DNA from 3 places in the Mesorhizobium sp. M1D.F.Ca.ET.231.01.1.1 genome. Region 2 is predicted to be linked to each of the others. Evidence: predicted binding sites of a transcription regulator. Region 2 holds the regulator's gene; each other region holds the start of a gene.
What was found. Region 2 encodes PhoB, which activates phosphate uptake and scavenging genes when phosphate is short. Its sites were predicted from a motif close to TGTCATNNANCTGTCAT; they were not measured.
Positions count from the first base shown of each region.

Region 1: phnF (phosphonate metabolism transcriptional regulator PhnF) is a predicted target of PhoB. The motif match lies at 2,947-2,963, and genes of this name have one in related genera.
Region 3: EN874_RS16560 (esterase-like activity of phytase family protein) is a predicted target of PhoB. The motif match lies at 3,499-3,515, and genes of this name have one in related genera.

Region 1 covers NZ_RZOZ02000004.1:157,069-162,174, forward strand. The annotation lists gene EN874_RS13300 (alpha-D-ribose 1-methylphosphonate 5-phosphate C-P-lyase PhnJ) at 1-682, opposite strand, end outside; gene EN874_RS13305 (carbon-phosphorus lyase complex subunit PhnI) at 679-1,791, opposite strand; gene phnH (phosphonate C-P lyase system protein PhnH) at 1,793-2,404, opposite strand; gene phnG (phosphonate C-P lyase system protein PhnG) at 2,404-2,865, opposite strand; gene phnF (phosphonate metabolism transcriptional regulator PhnF) at 3,005-3,751, shown strand; gene EN874_RS13325 (zinc-binding alcohol dehydrogenase family protein) at 3,757-4,773, opposite strand; gene EN874_RS13330 (ABC transporter permease) at 4,843-5,106, opposite strand, start outside.
Region 2 covers NZ_RZOZ02000002.1:256,631-261,736, reverse strand. The annotation lists gene pstC (phosphate ABC transporter permease subunit PstC) at 1-56, shown strand, start outside; gene pstA (phosphate ABC transporter permease PstA) at 60-911, shown strand; gene pstB (phosphate ABC transporter ATP-binding protein PstB) at 908-1,711, shown strand; gene phoU (phosphate signaling complex protein PhoU) at 1,732-2,436, shown strand; gene phoB (phosphate regulon transcriptional regulator PhoB) at 2,455-3,144, shown strand; gene EN874_RS33645 (DUF1127 domain-containing protein) at 3,270-3,527, opposite strand; gene EN874_RS07600 (winged helix-turn-helix domain-containing tetratricopeptide repeat protein) at 3,638-5,106, shown strand, end outside.
Region 3 covers NZ_RZOZ02000005.1:331,407-336,512, forward strand. The annotation lists partial or broken gene EN874_RS16545 (Atu4866 domain-containing protein) at 1-189, opposite strand, end outside; gene EN874_RS16550 (hypothetical protein) at 192-740, opposite strand; gene EN874_RS16555 (LysR substrate-binding domain-containing protein) at 843-1,757, shown strand; gene EN874_RS16560 (esterase-like activity of phytase family protein) at 1,917-3,398, opposite strand; gene EN874_RS16565 (ATP-binding protein) at 3,691-5,106, shown strand, end outside.

The DNA.
Region 1 (5,106 bases), on a different contig from region 2:
TAACGACGTCGGTGAAGGGCGGCAGCGCATAGATGCGCTTCTCGCGTCCGGCGCCGAACAGCTGCAAGGCCGGCGAACGATGCATCTTCGGATTGTCGAATTTCGGCGTCGGCGAGGGATCCATCACATAGCGGCCCTCGACCTTGACCGGATAGGCATAGGTGGTGGCGATGCGGCCGTGCCTGGCGATGTCCTCATAGAGCTTCACATGCATGAGGCCGTATTCCTCCAGCGCATGCATCTTGCGCGTCTCGGTCTCGCGCGGCTCGAGGAAACGCAGCGGCTCGGGGATCGGCACCTGGAAGACCAGAATTTGGCCCGCGGTGAGCGGATGCTCGGGGATGCGGTGGCGGGTCTGGATGATCGTTGCCGCCGCCGTCTCGGTGGTGACGGCGACCTTGGCGACCTTCTTGAAGAAGGCGCGGATCGAGACGGCGTTGGTGGTGTCGTCGGCGCCTTGGTCGATGACCTTCAGCACGTCGTACGGGCCGATGATCGAGGCGGTAACCTGGACGCCGCCGGTACCCCAGCCATAGGGCATCGGCATCTCGCGCGAGGCGAAGGGCACCTGGTAGCCGGGGATGGCGATGCCCTTCAGGATGGCGCGGCGGATCATCCGCTTGGTCTGCTCGTCGAGATAGGCGAAGTTGTAGGTCGCGATGTCGGTCGATTGCGCGTTCATTCCGCGGCCTCCCTCTTCTCTTCGGCCTTGTCCTGGTTTTCCCGCGCCTCGTATTCGGCGCGCATGCGGCGGACCAGGTCGAGCTCGGCCTGGAAGTCGACATAATGCGGCAGCTTCAGATGCTCGACGAAGCCGGTCGCCTGGACGTTGTCGGAATGCGAGATGACGAACTCCTCGTCCTGCGCAGCGGCGACCACATCCTCGCCGAGCTCGCTCGCGCGCAGCGCCCGGTCGCATAGCGCCATGGCCATCGCCTTGCGCTCGCTCTGGCCGAAGACCAGGCCGTAGCCGCGGGTGAATTGCGGCGGCGCGTTGGCCGAACCCTTGAACTGGTTGACCATCTGGCATTCGGTGACGCGGATGGATCCCAAAGGCACGGCGAAGGGTAGCTCCGGCACATCCAGCTCCAGCTCGACCTCGCCGATGCGCACCTCGCCGACGAAAGGATGGTTGCGGGCATAGCCGCGCTGCGTCGAATAGCCGAGCGCCAGCAGAAAACCCTCGTCGCCGCGCGACAGCGCCTGCAAGCGGACGTCACGCGCCATCGGGAACTGCAGCGGCTCGCGGGTGATGTCGCCGGGAACATGCTCGCCGGGCATGTTGCCATCTGCCTCGATCAGGCCCTCGCGGGCGAGGATCGCCGAGACGCGCGGCATGGGCTCGGCCTCGGCCGGGCGCTGGGCCGGCGTTTCGACCTCGGCGTCGGCGGCGAGCTCGGGATCGAGCAAACGGTGTGTGTAGTCGAAGGTCGGGCCGAGCACCTGGCCGCCGGGCAGGTCCTTGTAGGTGGCCGACACCCGCCGCTCGACCTGCATGGCGCCGGTATCGAGCGGGTTGGTGTAGCCAAAGCGCGGCAGCGTGGTGCGGTAGGCGCGCACCAGGAAGATCGCCTCGATCATGTCTCCGCGCGCCTGGACGACGGCCAAAGCCGCGAGCTCGCGATCGTAGAGCGAGCCTTCGCTCATCACCCGGTCGACGCCGAGCGCCAGCTGCTCGACGATCTGGTCGAGGCGCAGCGCCGGAACCGACCGGTCGCCGCGCCGCCGGTCGGCCAGCAGGCGGTGCGCATTGGCGATTGCGGCCTCGCCGCCTTTCACCGCGACATACATGTCAGGCCTCCATCGTCTTGATGCGGGTGGTGCGCGGCAGGCAGGCGAGGCCGCTGGGCGCCGCCAGGATGATGTCGACGCCGCGCGGGAAACGCTGGTTGTTCTGCTTCCACTGCTCGACGAAATGGCGCGGCATGCCTGTCGGCGCGATCATCGCGGTCGTCTCGATGCCGGGGCCTTCGAGCAGCAGCGACTGACCGGAGGCGAGATCGTCGACCAAAAGGATCAGCGTCGTCGAGCGATCCGGGTATTCCTGCGTGCCTTGCGAAAAGCCGTCGAGCGCCGCCATCTCCGCAGGGTTGGCGATCAAAGCGAAATGCGCATCGGCCGGCGTGTTGGCCAAAGGCGCACCAGTGTGGAAGCCGAGCCACGCTTTTACGGCGGCTTCTGCCTGCAGCCGCAGGTCGAGCCAGATCGGCGTGTCGTTGTCGCAGAGGGCCAGCGCCACGGCGCCTGCGGTCGCCGACAGCGGCGCCGGCGGATGGGCGAGCGGCGACAGAGCCTGAACGCTGCCGGGGCGCGCCATCGCGTCCATGACGGCGCGGAACACGGTTTGCGCGTTGAAGACCGGATCGGCGAAGCCGCCTTCGACCGATTGCGTGGCGATACCCATCAGTCCTCTCCGCGCACCATGGTGAAGAAATCGACTTTCGTGGCCGCCGTTTCGACGCGGCGTTTGTCGCGCGATGCATCGAGCGCTGCGCGCAGCGGCGCGACGAGCTTGGTCTCGACCGCTTCGCGATGGGCCGGGTCCTGCCAGAGCGCGTCGGCGATCGCCGCGAGCTTTGCCTTGGCCTTGTCGCGGCCGAGCGCATAGGAATGGCCGACCTGTCCCGAGGGCAGCCGGACAGTGGCGCGGGTGACGGTCGCCTCGCCGACATTGAACGGCGCGCCGCCGCCGCCGATCCGTCCGCGCACCGTCACCAGTCCGGTTTCGGGGCCGCGCAGCAGTTCGGCTTCCGAGGGCAGGCCGGAGCCGTTCCAAAGGCGCGCGATCTCATGGGGCGCCGCGTGCGCGAGCGTCGCCATCACGGCCTTCCGCTCGGTCTGCTCGCGCGCTTCCTGTCCTCGCATCGCTTTCACTCCTCGTATGGGATAATTTGTCTATTGATATAGACAACTATACAAATTATATTCATCTCCTAGCGGGAGTCCATGACGGGTGGATGACAAGAGGCGCAAAAGTTAGGGCGAAGACGTTGGGGGCGGGAAAATGACGGGGCTGGCAAGCAGCATCGAAAGGCGCAGCGGCGTCTCGCTGTGGCGGCAGATCGCCGACAAGATATTGCAGGGCATCGCGAGCGGCGATTTCGTCGAGAATGCGGCGCTGCCGCCCGAGGTCGTCCTGGCCGAGCGCTACGGTGTCAACCGTCACACGGTGCGCAGCGCCATTGCCGCGCTGGTGCAGGAAGGTGTGCTGAGGGCCGAGCAGGGGCGCGGCACCTTCGTCCTGTCGCGCAAGCGGCTGTCCTATCCGATCGGCGCCCGCACGCGCTTCTCGACCGGGCTGCAGGGGCAGACGAGCGAGCGCCACATCGCGTTGCTGTCGTCATCGACCGAGCCGGCCGACCGGCGCATCGCCGAGGCGCTCGGCATCGCCAGGGGGGTAGCGGTTATCCGTTTGGAAACGCGCGGAGAGGCCGACGGGCATCCGGTGTCGCGGGCAACGACGTGGTTCGATGCACAACGTTTCGCCGGCATCGAGGCGGCGATGGCGGAGACGGGATCGATCACTGCTTCGCTCAAGCGCTTCGGCATCAATGATTACCTGCGGCAATCAACCGTGCTCTCGGCGCGCCACGCCGACGCCGACGACCTCGCCGATCTCGACCTGCAGCCGGGCGCCATCGTGCTGGTTACGGTCGCCGTCAACGTCACGCTGGACGGCCAGCCGATCCAGTTCGCCGAATCGCGGTTTCCGGCGGAGCGGGTGGAACTGAGGCTTTCGGCCAACGATTAGTTGGTCTACCCGACCTCGATGACGGCCTTGATCAGCCCTGATTTCTCATGCGCCCAGCGTGCGAGATCGCGCGGCGTGCCGGCAAGCGTCGTGCGGTGGGTGACGAGTTTGGCCAGCGGCACGGCGCCGTCGCGGATCGAGGCGGCGACATGGTCGAAATCGGCTTTGAGCGCATTGCGGCTGCCGACCAGCGTCATCTCGCGCTTGTGGAACTCGGGGTCGGAGAAGGTGATATCGTCCTTGACGACGCTGACCAGCACCAGCGTGCCGCCATGCGCGACATGGGCGAAGGCCGACTGCACCGACTGGGTGTTGCCGGTGGCGTCGAACACCAGGTCGAAGCCTTCGCCGCCGGTCGACTGCCGCACCAGTTCGGCCGCCGGGGCTTTCGAGGCGTCGAGCGCCGCAAAGCCGAGCGCGCTTTCGGCGAAGCCGAGCCGTTCGGTGCTCATGTCGAGCAGGCTGACGTCGAGCCCGGCGATGCGTGCAAACAGGGCCGTGCCGAGGCCGATCGGGCCGGCGCCGATGACCAGCGTGCGCTGGCCGGGCGCGCCAAGCGAGCGCCGCACCGCGTGCGCGCCGATCGCCAGGAATTCGACCGCGGCCGCATCGGCCAGCGACAGGCCGTTTGCCGGGTAAAGGTTTTGCGCCGGCACGAGGACCTCGTCGCACATGGCGCCGTCGCGATGCACGCCGAGCACCTCGATCCGGACGCAGCAGTTCGGCTTGCCGTGCCGGCAGGCGATGCACTTGCCGCATGCGAGATAGGGGTTGATGATCACCGGTTCGCCGATGGCAAGGTCGACGCCGTCACTCCTCTCCACGACCGTACCCGAGACCTCGTGGCCCATGATGCGCGGGTAGGCGAGGAACGGGTGCTTGCCTTCGAAGATATGATAGTCGGTGCCGCAGATGCCGACATGGCTGACCGCGACCCGCGCCCAACCGGGGGGCGGCGCGGCGGGCTCAGGGCGGTCTTCGAGGACAAGTTCGCCGGGCGAGCGGCAGACGACGGCTTTCATGCGCTGATCCAGTATTTGCGAGAACGCCGGCCTCGGTCGGTCGAGGTCGGCGTTCTGGTTCAGGAACGACTATTTGCCGCGACGGCGCAGGCCGTCGAAGTAGACGATGACGATGATAAGGACGCCGGTGATGACGCGCTGCCAGAAGGTGTTGACGTTGAGCAGGTTGGCGCCGTTGTTGATCGTCGAAAGGATGAAGGAGCCGATCAGCGGTCCATGCACCGAGCCGATGGCGCCGAACAGCGAGGTGCCGCCGATCACCGAGGAGGCGATAGCCTGCAGCTCGTAGGTGTCGCCCTGCGTCGGGTTGCCGATGCCGATGCGCGATGCCAG
Region 2 (5,106 bases):
TCCTCGCGCTCGCACGCTACATGCTGTTGCGCATCGATAGCCGCACGGGAGCCTGACCGATGTCGACAGCCGCATCGCTCCACCAGAGCCGCAAGCGCAAGAACGCCGTGATGATGGCGCTGTGCGTCATCGCCGCGGGCATCGGTCTTGCCTGGCTGGCGCTGATCCTCGGCGCGCTGATCTACAAGGGCCTCTCCGGCGTCTCGCTGGCGGTCTTTACCGAGATGACGCCGCCGCCCGGCGACGCCGGCGGCCTGCTCAACGCCATCTACGGCAGCATCGTGATGACCATCATCGGCATCATCGTCGGCACGCCGATCGGCGTGCTGGCCGGCACCTACATGGCCGAGTACGGGCGCTTCTCGCGTCTCACCACGGTGGTGCGTTTCATCAACGACATCCTTTTGTCGGCGCCGTCGATCATCGTCGGCCTGTTCGTCTATGAGCTGATGGTGCGGCCGATGGGGCATTTCTCGGCGATCGCCGGCGCGGTGGCGCTGTCCATCCTGGTGATCCCCGTCGTGGTGCGCACCACCGAGGACATGCTCAACCTTGTGCCCAACGCGCTGCGCGAAGCCGGCACCGCCATCGGCGCGCCGCGCTGGGTGGTGATCCGCTCCGTCGCCTATCGTGCCGCGCTATCCGGCATCGTCACCGGCATATTGCTGGCGATCGCTCGCATTTCAGGCGAGACGGCGCCGCTGCTGTTCACCGCGCTCAACAACCAGTTCTGGTCGAGCAATCTCAACGCGCCGATGGCCAGCCTGCCGGTGACCATCTTCCAGTTCGCGCTCAGCCCCTATGAGGAATGGCAGCAACTGGCCTGGACGGGCGCACTCATAATCACCCTGACGGTTCTCGGGCTGAGCATTTTCGCCCGCAGCCTTACCGGACGCAGAGAGGACAGATGAAACCGATGTTGTCCACCGACCTTAACGTAGCCGAGACGGCCGTCGAAAAGGCCAAGATCGAGGTCAAGAACCTCAACTTCTACTATGGCCAGTCGAAGGCGCTGAAGGACATCAACCTGTCGCTGCCGGAGCGCAGCGTCACCGCCTTCATCGGGCCGTCGGGCTGCGGGAAGTCGACGCTGCTGCGCGTGCTGAACCGCATCTACGAACTCTACCCGAAGCAGAGCGCCGAAGGCCAGGTGCTGCTCGACGGCAAGAACATCCTCGACCGCTCGCAGGACCTCAACCTGCTCAGGACCAAGATCGGCATGGTGTTCCAGAAGCCGACGCCGTTCCCGATGTCGATCTACGAGAACATCGCCTTCGGCGTCAGGCTGTACGAGAAGATCAGCAAGGCCGAGATGGACAACCGGGTCGAGTCGGCGCTGAAGCGGGCGGCGCTGTGGAACGAGGTCAAGGACAAGCTCAACGCCAGCGGCCAGAGCCTTTCGGGTGGCCAGCAGCAGCGGCTCTGCATCGCCCGCACGGTGGCGGTGAAGCCGGAGGTCATCCTGCTCGACGAGCCGGCATCGGCGCTCGATCCGCTGTCGACGGCCAAGATCGAGGAGCTGATCGACGAGCTGCAGGCCGACTACACGATCGTGATCGTCACCCACAACATGCAGCAGGCGGCGCGTGTGTCGCGGCAGACGGCGTTCATGTATCTCGGCGAGCTGGTCGAGTTCGACCGGACCGAGAAGATCTTCACGTCGCCTCGCGAGAAGCGCACCCAGGACTACATCACCGGCCGCTTCGGCTGAGTTCATACGAGGACATCACCATGGCCCATACGGTCGCTTCCTTCGACGACGATCTGAGGCAGATCAGCCAGCTTATCCGTGACATGGGCGATCTTGCCGGGTCGATGGTCGGCGCGTCGACCAAGGCTCTGCTCAACTCCGACAACGCGATGGCGCAACGTGTGGTCTCCGACGATGCCATCATGGACGCGCGGCAGCGCGAGCTCGACGATCGCGCCATCACGCTGATCGCCAAACGCCAGCCGATGGCCGACGACCTGCGCAGCGTGGTCGGCGCCATCCGCATGGCCGGCGACCTCGAGCGCATCGGGGACCTTGCCAAGAACATCGCCAAGCGCGTCGGCTCGGTCGGCGTCAGCGCCGCGCCGCGCGACCTTTCGCACTCCATCGATTCGATGGCGCAGCTGGTGCTGATCCAGGTCCAGGGCGTGATCGAGGAGTATACGGCGGGCGACGCCACGGCGCTCGCCAAGCTGCGCAACGACGACGAGCGCATCGACGTCAAATACACCTCCGTCTTCCGCGAGCTCCTGACCTACATGATGGAAGACCCGCGCAACATCACGGCTTGCACGCATCTTTTGTTCTGCGCCAAGAATCTGGAGCGCATCGGCGACCATGTGACCAATATCGCCGAGAACGCCTATTATGTGCTGACCGGCACGCAATTGCCCGCGAACCGTCCGAAACAGGACGAGACGGCGATGTCGGCGCCGGCGGCCTGACAGCGAAGGTAGCTCTATATGATCGCGCCACGCATCATGGTGGTGGAGGATGAGGAGCCGCTGGGGGTGCTGCTCCGTTACAACCTCGAATCCGAAGGCTATCAGGTCGAGGTGGTGACCCGCGGCGACGAGGCCGAGATCCGCCTGCAGGAGAACGTGCCTGACCTTCTGGTGCTCGACTGGATGGTGCCGGCGGTTTCCGGCATCGAGCTTTGCCGGCGGCTCAGGATGCGGCCCGAGACCGAACGGCTGCCGATCATCATGCTGACGGCGCGCGGCGAGGAAAGCGATCGCGTGCGCGGCCTCTCGACGGGCGCCGACGACTACCTGGTCAAGCCGTTCTCGACGCCGGAATTCATGGCCCGGGTCAAGGCGCTGCTGCGTCGCGCCAAACCGGAGGTGCTGTCCAGCGTGCTCAAGGTCGGCGACATCGTGCTCGACCGCGAATCGCACCGCGTCTACCGCAAGAAGAGCGAGATCAGGCTCGGCCCGACCGAGTTCCGGCTGCTCGAATTCATGATGCGGCATCCCGGCCGGGTGTTCTCGCGCAGCCAGCTGCTCGACAATGTCTGGGGCGAGACGATCTATATCGACGAACGCACGGTGGACGTACATGTCGGACGCCTGCGCAAGGCGGTCAACAACGGCCGCATGCCGGATGTCATCCGCACCATCCGCGGGGCGGGTTACGCGATCCGGGAAGACTAGGCTAGAGCCCCGCCATCCCGATGGATCGAAATCATGTTCCAGGGGCAGAACTCAATAGCAGGCGGTTGCCGATGCCGCAGTAGTGGCGATGCAGGGGATATGCATGAGGCCCGGCTCGCCTGGCCTCAAGCCTTCCTCCGGCTTTCCCGCAGGCGCTTCACCGTTGCATCGACGATCGGACCGATGTCACTGCGATCGATACCCACATCCTCGAGATAGTGGTCGTTGAGCCTATTCAGTTCCTCGATCACGGCGATCCGGAATACTTCATCCTGGCACCAGCCCACCAGTTTGCCGAGAACGCGGCCGACACCAGAAGAGGACCAGTGGCGCCAGGCATGCGGCCTTGCGTATGGCGGCAGGGACTTCACACTCGTTGTCATGTCGAACCTCCCGGAAATGTTTATGCAGTCTCTGCCTTCTCCGGCGGAAAGACCCGAAATGCTCCTGAAAGAGTTCGGAAAAGTTTCCGAAGTCGGGTAGATTTCGGCCCATGGTGATGATCCACCGAATGGGACCGTTCCGCCTCGATACCGAGACGGGAATCGTGTTTCGAAATGCCGAGCCCCTCGCATTGGGGCAGCGAGCGGTTGCGCTCCTGCGCGTGCTGGTGGAGCGAGCGGGTGCACCCGTCTCCAAGGCTGCGCTGATGGATGCCGGATGGTCCGGTCTCGCCGTTGAAGAAAGCAACCTGACTGCCCAGATCGCGGCACTCCGCCGGGTGTTCGGGGAAGAACCCGGCGGCGAGCGCTGGATCGAGACGCTCCCGCGCCGCGGCTATCGGTTCGTCGGACCAGTGGTCCCGGCGAAGGACCCGCCCCAAGATGAAGGAGCGGAAGTGAATCCGGCACTCCTGATTCCCGGAGGGCCCTCCCTCGCCGTTCTGCCCTTCGTCAACATGAGCGGCGACCCCGAGCACGAATACTTCAGCGACGGTATCACCGAGGACATCATCACCGACCTCTCGAAGGTCTCCACGCTCAACGTGCTGTCGCGCCACACCACCTTCACGTTCAAGGGCAAGGCCGTCGAAATAGGTCAGCTGGCTCAGCGGCTGAAGGTCGGTTACGTCGTCGAAGGCAGCGTGCGCAAGGCTGGCGGGCGGGTGCGGATCACGGCGCAGCTGATCGACGCGAGCAAGGACAGCCAGGTCTGGGGCGAGCGCTATGACCGCGAACTGAAAGACATCTTTGCGCTGCAAGACGAAATCGCGCAGGCCATCGTGGCGGCGCTGAAGATTAGGCTGCTGCCAGCCGAGAAGACAGCGATCGAGAGCCGCTCGACGCAGGACCCGGAGGCCTATCAGCTCTATCTCCAAAGCCGGTATTACCGGACGCAGCAGGGAGCGAGAAACCTGGAGATCGCTGTTCGCTTTTGCCGGCGAGCGCTGGAAATCGACCCTGACTACGCTCGCGCCTGGGCTTTGGTCGCCCTCTGCCAGGCGGGCCTGCATTTCAGGGGAAGGTCAGAAGAGCCGGGCTTATCAGCCGCCGAAAAGGCGCTCTCGATCGATCCAACTTTGGCCGAGGCTCATACTGCTAGGGGGCGAGCACTGGCTGAGATGGGGCGCTTCGATGAGGCGCTGGCGGCGCAGCAGGAATCGCTGCGCCTGGAACCGGACTCGTTTGAGGTGCGGGCTAACCTTGGCGTGACCTGCCATTACCTCGGCCGCTACGAAGACGCGATCGAGCATTCCGAGCGCGCCACCCGGCTTTTTGAAGCAGACTACTGGGCTCCCTGCATTGCGGCTGATTGTTATCGAATGTTAGGCCGGCATGACGAACTCAGGGCTGCTGCACGTCGGATTTTGGAGCGCGTCGAAAGGGAGATCGCGCTGCACCCCGACAACGCACGTGCCATTGCGATAGGAGCTATCGCATTGGCCCACCTTGGAGAGAAAGCCCGCGCCAAGGAATGGGCCGCGCGAGCGTTGACGATTGAGCCGGATGACGTGATGGACCA
Region 3 (5,106 bases), on a different contig from region 2:
GATGAACTCGCCGTCTGCGGTGAAGCCGGTGTCGTCCCAATAGTCGATATGGCTCGCGTCTATTTCGTAGCGCCCCTCGTAGGCCCGCTCACGATTGCCGCGTGCCTCGACATAACGCCCGGTCGGCAGGAGTTCATGCCGGATGTGGCCGTCTGCCGTAACCCACACGCCGATGTAAGGATGGGTAGCGCTCATTTACCTTGCGCCTTCTGCCGATAGTAGTGCGCAATATCCTCCGGCTTGACCACCCGAGCGTAGTTCAGCTCCTGACGGATCTTCCACGCGCCGTCGATGCAGGCCCAACCGAGTTGCGATCGTCCGTCGAATGCGACGACCTTTCCGTCGAGGCGGCTGATCCGCCCGACAAAACCGATCGTCGTGGAGGCGACATTGTCTCCGGCAATCTGGTCATCGCCGCCGGTGAGCGCGTGGAGAACGGAGCGTGCGCCATTTTGCAGATCTTCCCAGTTCGCTCCGTAGACAGCGGCGTTGTCGAAGAGCTGTGACGCGCCGGGTGCGAAATTGTCGTAGAAAACGCCGCGCGGCGCGTTCACATCATAGTAGCGGCTCATCTTCTCAGCGAAGACGAAAGTCGGATCGCCTTGACGGCGTTCCCATCCGTCCATGATCCACGACTTGTGAAGGGCAAGTGGAGCGTCGTCTCCGCCCTGCGGACAGGGTTGAGCCGCGACTGGTTCAGCCAAGGCCAGCAGGCAGGTTGTGAGAAGTAGCGCTTTCATGTCGATGTTCCTTCTGGTTGTCGAATGCTCAGAAGGTTGGACGAGAATCGATGTTGCGTGTATCTGTCGAATGCTCGACCAGGTGGTTAGTGAAATTTGACAATGCAGCTAGACTACAATCTTCTTCCCCTCTTTCTCGCCGTGGCCGAGGAGGACAATTTTCGCGCCGCCGCCGATCGTCTAGGTGTCACCCGCTCTGCCGTCAGCCAGGGAATACGACGGTTTGAAGATGGTTTCGGTGCTACGCTGGTGACGCGAACCACCAGAGCCGTGCGCCTGACCGAGGCGGGACAGCGGCTCTATGATGCGCTCTGTCAGCCGATGTCCGATATCGTGCAGGCGCTTGAAAGTGTCGACGGCGATCAATCCCCGTGGGGGAGACTGAGGATCGCGGTCACCTCGATTGCCGAGCCGTTTCTTTCCGGCCCTTTGTTGGCGGCCTTTGCCGAAGCGCATCCGCACGTGATTGTCGATGTCACCGTAACGGATGAGGAATTCGACATCGTTGCCGCCGGGTTCGATGCCGGGGTTCGGTTGGGCGAGGTCATAGAGCAGGACATGATCGCCGTAGCCATCGGTGGACAAGTGAGAGAGGCTGTCATCGCTTCTCCTGAATACCTCTTGGCGAACGGCATGCCGGAACATCCCCGCGATCTGGTCCGCCACCGCTGCATTGGTTGGCGCCGCTCGCCGGAAATCGCGCCCCACCGATGGGAATTCGAGGAGAACGGCACTTCCTTCGCTGTCTCGGTTGAGCCGCAGATCACCACCAATGATCTGCGCCTTATGCTGCGCAGCGCTCTGGCCGGCGCCGGTATCACCTTCGCTACCGAGGAGACTTTCCGCCCCTATATCGAGAGCGGCGCGCTCGTCTCCTTGGTCGAAGAATATCTGCCGTCATTTCCGGGCTTTTTCCTGTATTTCCCAAACAGAAGGAATATGGCTCCGAAACTGCGGGCCCTGGTCGATCACATCAAGGCCAGCCACTCGGGTGGACGTCGCGCTCGATCGCGCTGACCGCCACCGACCGTATGCCGCCGCGAGCACGGCAAAGTCACTTTGTTATCCCGCGCTCGGAAGGGAAATCGAGATCATTCCAGGCCCGCGTGTCATCGCGGGCCTGTTTCATATGCACCCGCCCAGATCAGTGCCTGCGCTGGCCGCCCGCAGCGCGGGCTAGTTCGCGGCGAGGCTGTTTCCCGACAGGCCGGGAAGCGTTACCTGATAGACGAGGAAGGTGGTGTCGACATCGGCGCCGTCCTCGGCCTTGTAGGCCGCGCCGACCTGGAACCCGTCCTGGGTGAGAAAATCGTCGTCGTTGGCGACGAACAGGAAATAGTCGTCGGGCAGCTTCGGATCGAGCACGCTGACCAGCGACATCGCTTCCCACTTCTCCGAGAGGTTGTTCCTGTCGTTCGGTGCGCCATTGTGCAGGCCGAAGCGGCCGAGCTCGCCCTTGTCGTTGATATCGATGAACGAGGTGAGCTTGGCCGGCGTCACCGACGGGTCGAGCACGCCTTTCGGCGCCACAGGCTTGTCGGCAGCGTCGAACGGGCCGTTGGCGATATCGGTCGCGGCGGAGAGATCGACGATCTCGATCTTGCGATAGAGCGACTCGTCGCCCTTCACGCCCTGGCCGTTGCCCGAGTCGCGCACCAGCATCAGGAAGCTCTTGTCGGACAGAGCCACGATCTCGCTCTGCGCGGCGACCTTGGTCTTGCCCTTGGCGTCCTTGAACACCGGCAGCGGCACGACATATTCGTGCGCCAGCTTGAGGTGGGCGAGGTCGGAGGCGTCGTAGACCAGCGCGCGGGTGTTCTGGCGCGTCGAGCCGGAATCGCCGCCATCCTGGCGCGGCGCCGACTGCAGCACGGCGATCAGGAACTTGCCGTCCGGCGTCATCGACATGCCCTCGAGGCCCTGGTTGTTCTGGCGGCCGGTCTCGGGATCCTTTGGATCGGGGTCGGCGGCGCCGGGGCCGGGATTGTCCGAAGCGAAATTCGGCTTGCCGTGGCGCATCGGCACCAGCGCCGCCGGCGGCTGGGTTGCCGACATCAGATGGCCGTCGGCCGAGAAGCGGTAGATGTTGGGGCCATACTCGTCGGAGATGAATATGGTGCCGTCGGGCAGCCGCACGATCGCCTCGTCGTCGAGCGAGAGCTTGCCGTTGTCCGCCTGCGGCAGGATCGGCATGTCGCCGGCGGCGGGACGCACGCCGTTCAACGGATCGAGGCCGGTGGCATCGGTGCCCTTGTCGTCGGTCAAGAGCATGGTGTCGGCGAGCGTCGCTTTCACGCCCGACTGTTCCTGCCCGGCGGCGGGCGCGGCGCCCGGAGCGGTCGGGGTCAGCTCGATCGAGATGGTGTTGAGGCGCGGACGGTAGTCGGTGGTGCCGGCGACGTTGTAGCCGCGATCCGGCAACAGCCAAAGCGACCCCTTGTAGCCGGCGCCGTCATGTGTCCAGGACTTGGTGTCGATCGCCATGCCGGAGCCCGAACCAAAGGTCTCGCCGAACTTGTCCTTCTGGCTGGCAGGGATGCGGCCGACGCCGACAAGCCCTTTGTTGACATAGGCGACGCCTTCGGCGAGCGCCGGGGTGAGGGCGGTGAACAGAGCAAGTGCCGCGCCGAGCGCGACGGTTCGGTTCAAATGTTTCATGGATATCCCCTTCTTGACGAACAAAGCGGCCAATGCCTGGAAGGACGCGGCATCGAAGATGCGGCGAGCCGGTTTCCGTCGAGCGGTCTAGGACGTGAACGTGATGGTTGCGTGACAGGCGGAACTAGTCACATTCCCAACCGTGGTATCTGTCATCAGCGAACCGTATCTAAAAGAATAACAATTCATCGACCTGCTCTTGCCAGCGCATTTTCGGCGATTGGAGCGGTGAGCACTAGCCCAAAGCTATATCGTGGGTTATTTTCGCTGTGGTTTCAGGGGGTAAAAGTAGATGCTTCGCCAGATAAAGGTTACAAATTTTAGACGGTTCGACAACTTTACCATAAATTTAAAGGAGGGAAATATTTTAGCCGGACCAAATAACTGCGGTAAAAGCTCTATAATAGACTCAATAAGAATACTTGTATCGTGTCTAAAATCTACAAAGCGGCAAACTCCAGAAATCTTGCAATTAGAAGACGGCCGTATCGTCGATGCCCACATCGTGCCAGAGCATAGGATCGGTATCAATCTCGCGAATAGCATCCACAATTATAACGACGAGGATGCGGTAATAGAAGCCACCCTCCAAGATGGCTCCAAAGGCACTGTGCTCTTGAGTCGAATTCGGCCAATCCGTTTTTTCGTTGAGCAGGATGGCAAGCGCCTAAACTCCGCTAGCCGGTTCAACGCCGCATTTCCTTTAAACTGCTCGATAGTTCCAACTTTAGGCCCGCTTGAGCAAGACGAGCATTGGGTTGAAGACGAAACGATTCAGAAGGGCGAAACTACAAGAATTTCCAGCCGGCACCTTCGAAATGTCTGGTACCGCAAGTCCGAGTTGCAGTTTGCGGCCTTCGCCGCTGACGTAGCCCAGGCTTGGAAAGGCATAGAAATTCAAAAACCGGAGCGCCAGCTCGGGCATCCAAAATTTCTGGAAATGTACTTTAGCGAAAACAGACTTGACAGAGAGGTTCATTGGGCAGGGTTTGGTTTTCAGATTTGGCTGCAGATACTTACGCACTTAAGTCGCGCAAATACAAATAATACTGTCGTTATCGACGAACCGGACGTATATCTCCATCCGGATATCCAGAAAAGACTTCTGAAGATTTTGAGAGAGCGATATGCTCAGTTTATTGTTGCCACGCATTCCGTGGAAATCATAAACGACGCTAGTACTCTTGAGATAGTATCGATACATCCTGATTTGAAAAACGCCAAGCGCATTCGCAGTGACGAAGAGTATAGCAGATTGTATCAATACATTGGATCGTCTCAAAACGCGGAATTGGCGCGCGTAGCAAAGGCCCGAAAAGTTATCTTTGTAGAAGGTAAAGATAGAAAGATTCTTGCTGCGTTTGCCCGACGTTTCGGATTTCACAACCTCCATAGTGGTGCTGTGCCTTTTGTGGAGTTAGGTGGGTTTGGCGGCTGGCAAAAGGCTAAACACGCAATCTGGGCATTCAAGGAGATACTCGATTTAGACGTTTCCATGTTTTGTCTGTTCGACAAGGATTTTCGATCCGATGTTGAGGTTAGCGCTTTCGAAACGAAATTCCGAACCGAGGGGTTGAATTGCATAGTTCTGCGGAGAAAAGAAATTGAGAATTATCTGCTTGATATAGGAGCGATTGAGCGGGCAATCAGGAAGCGCGTAGCCGAAAAAGATGTCAAAAGTCCAGATATGCAGACAGTGGTTGGGTGG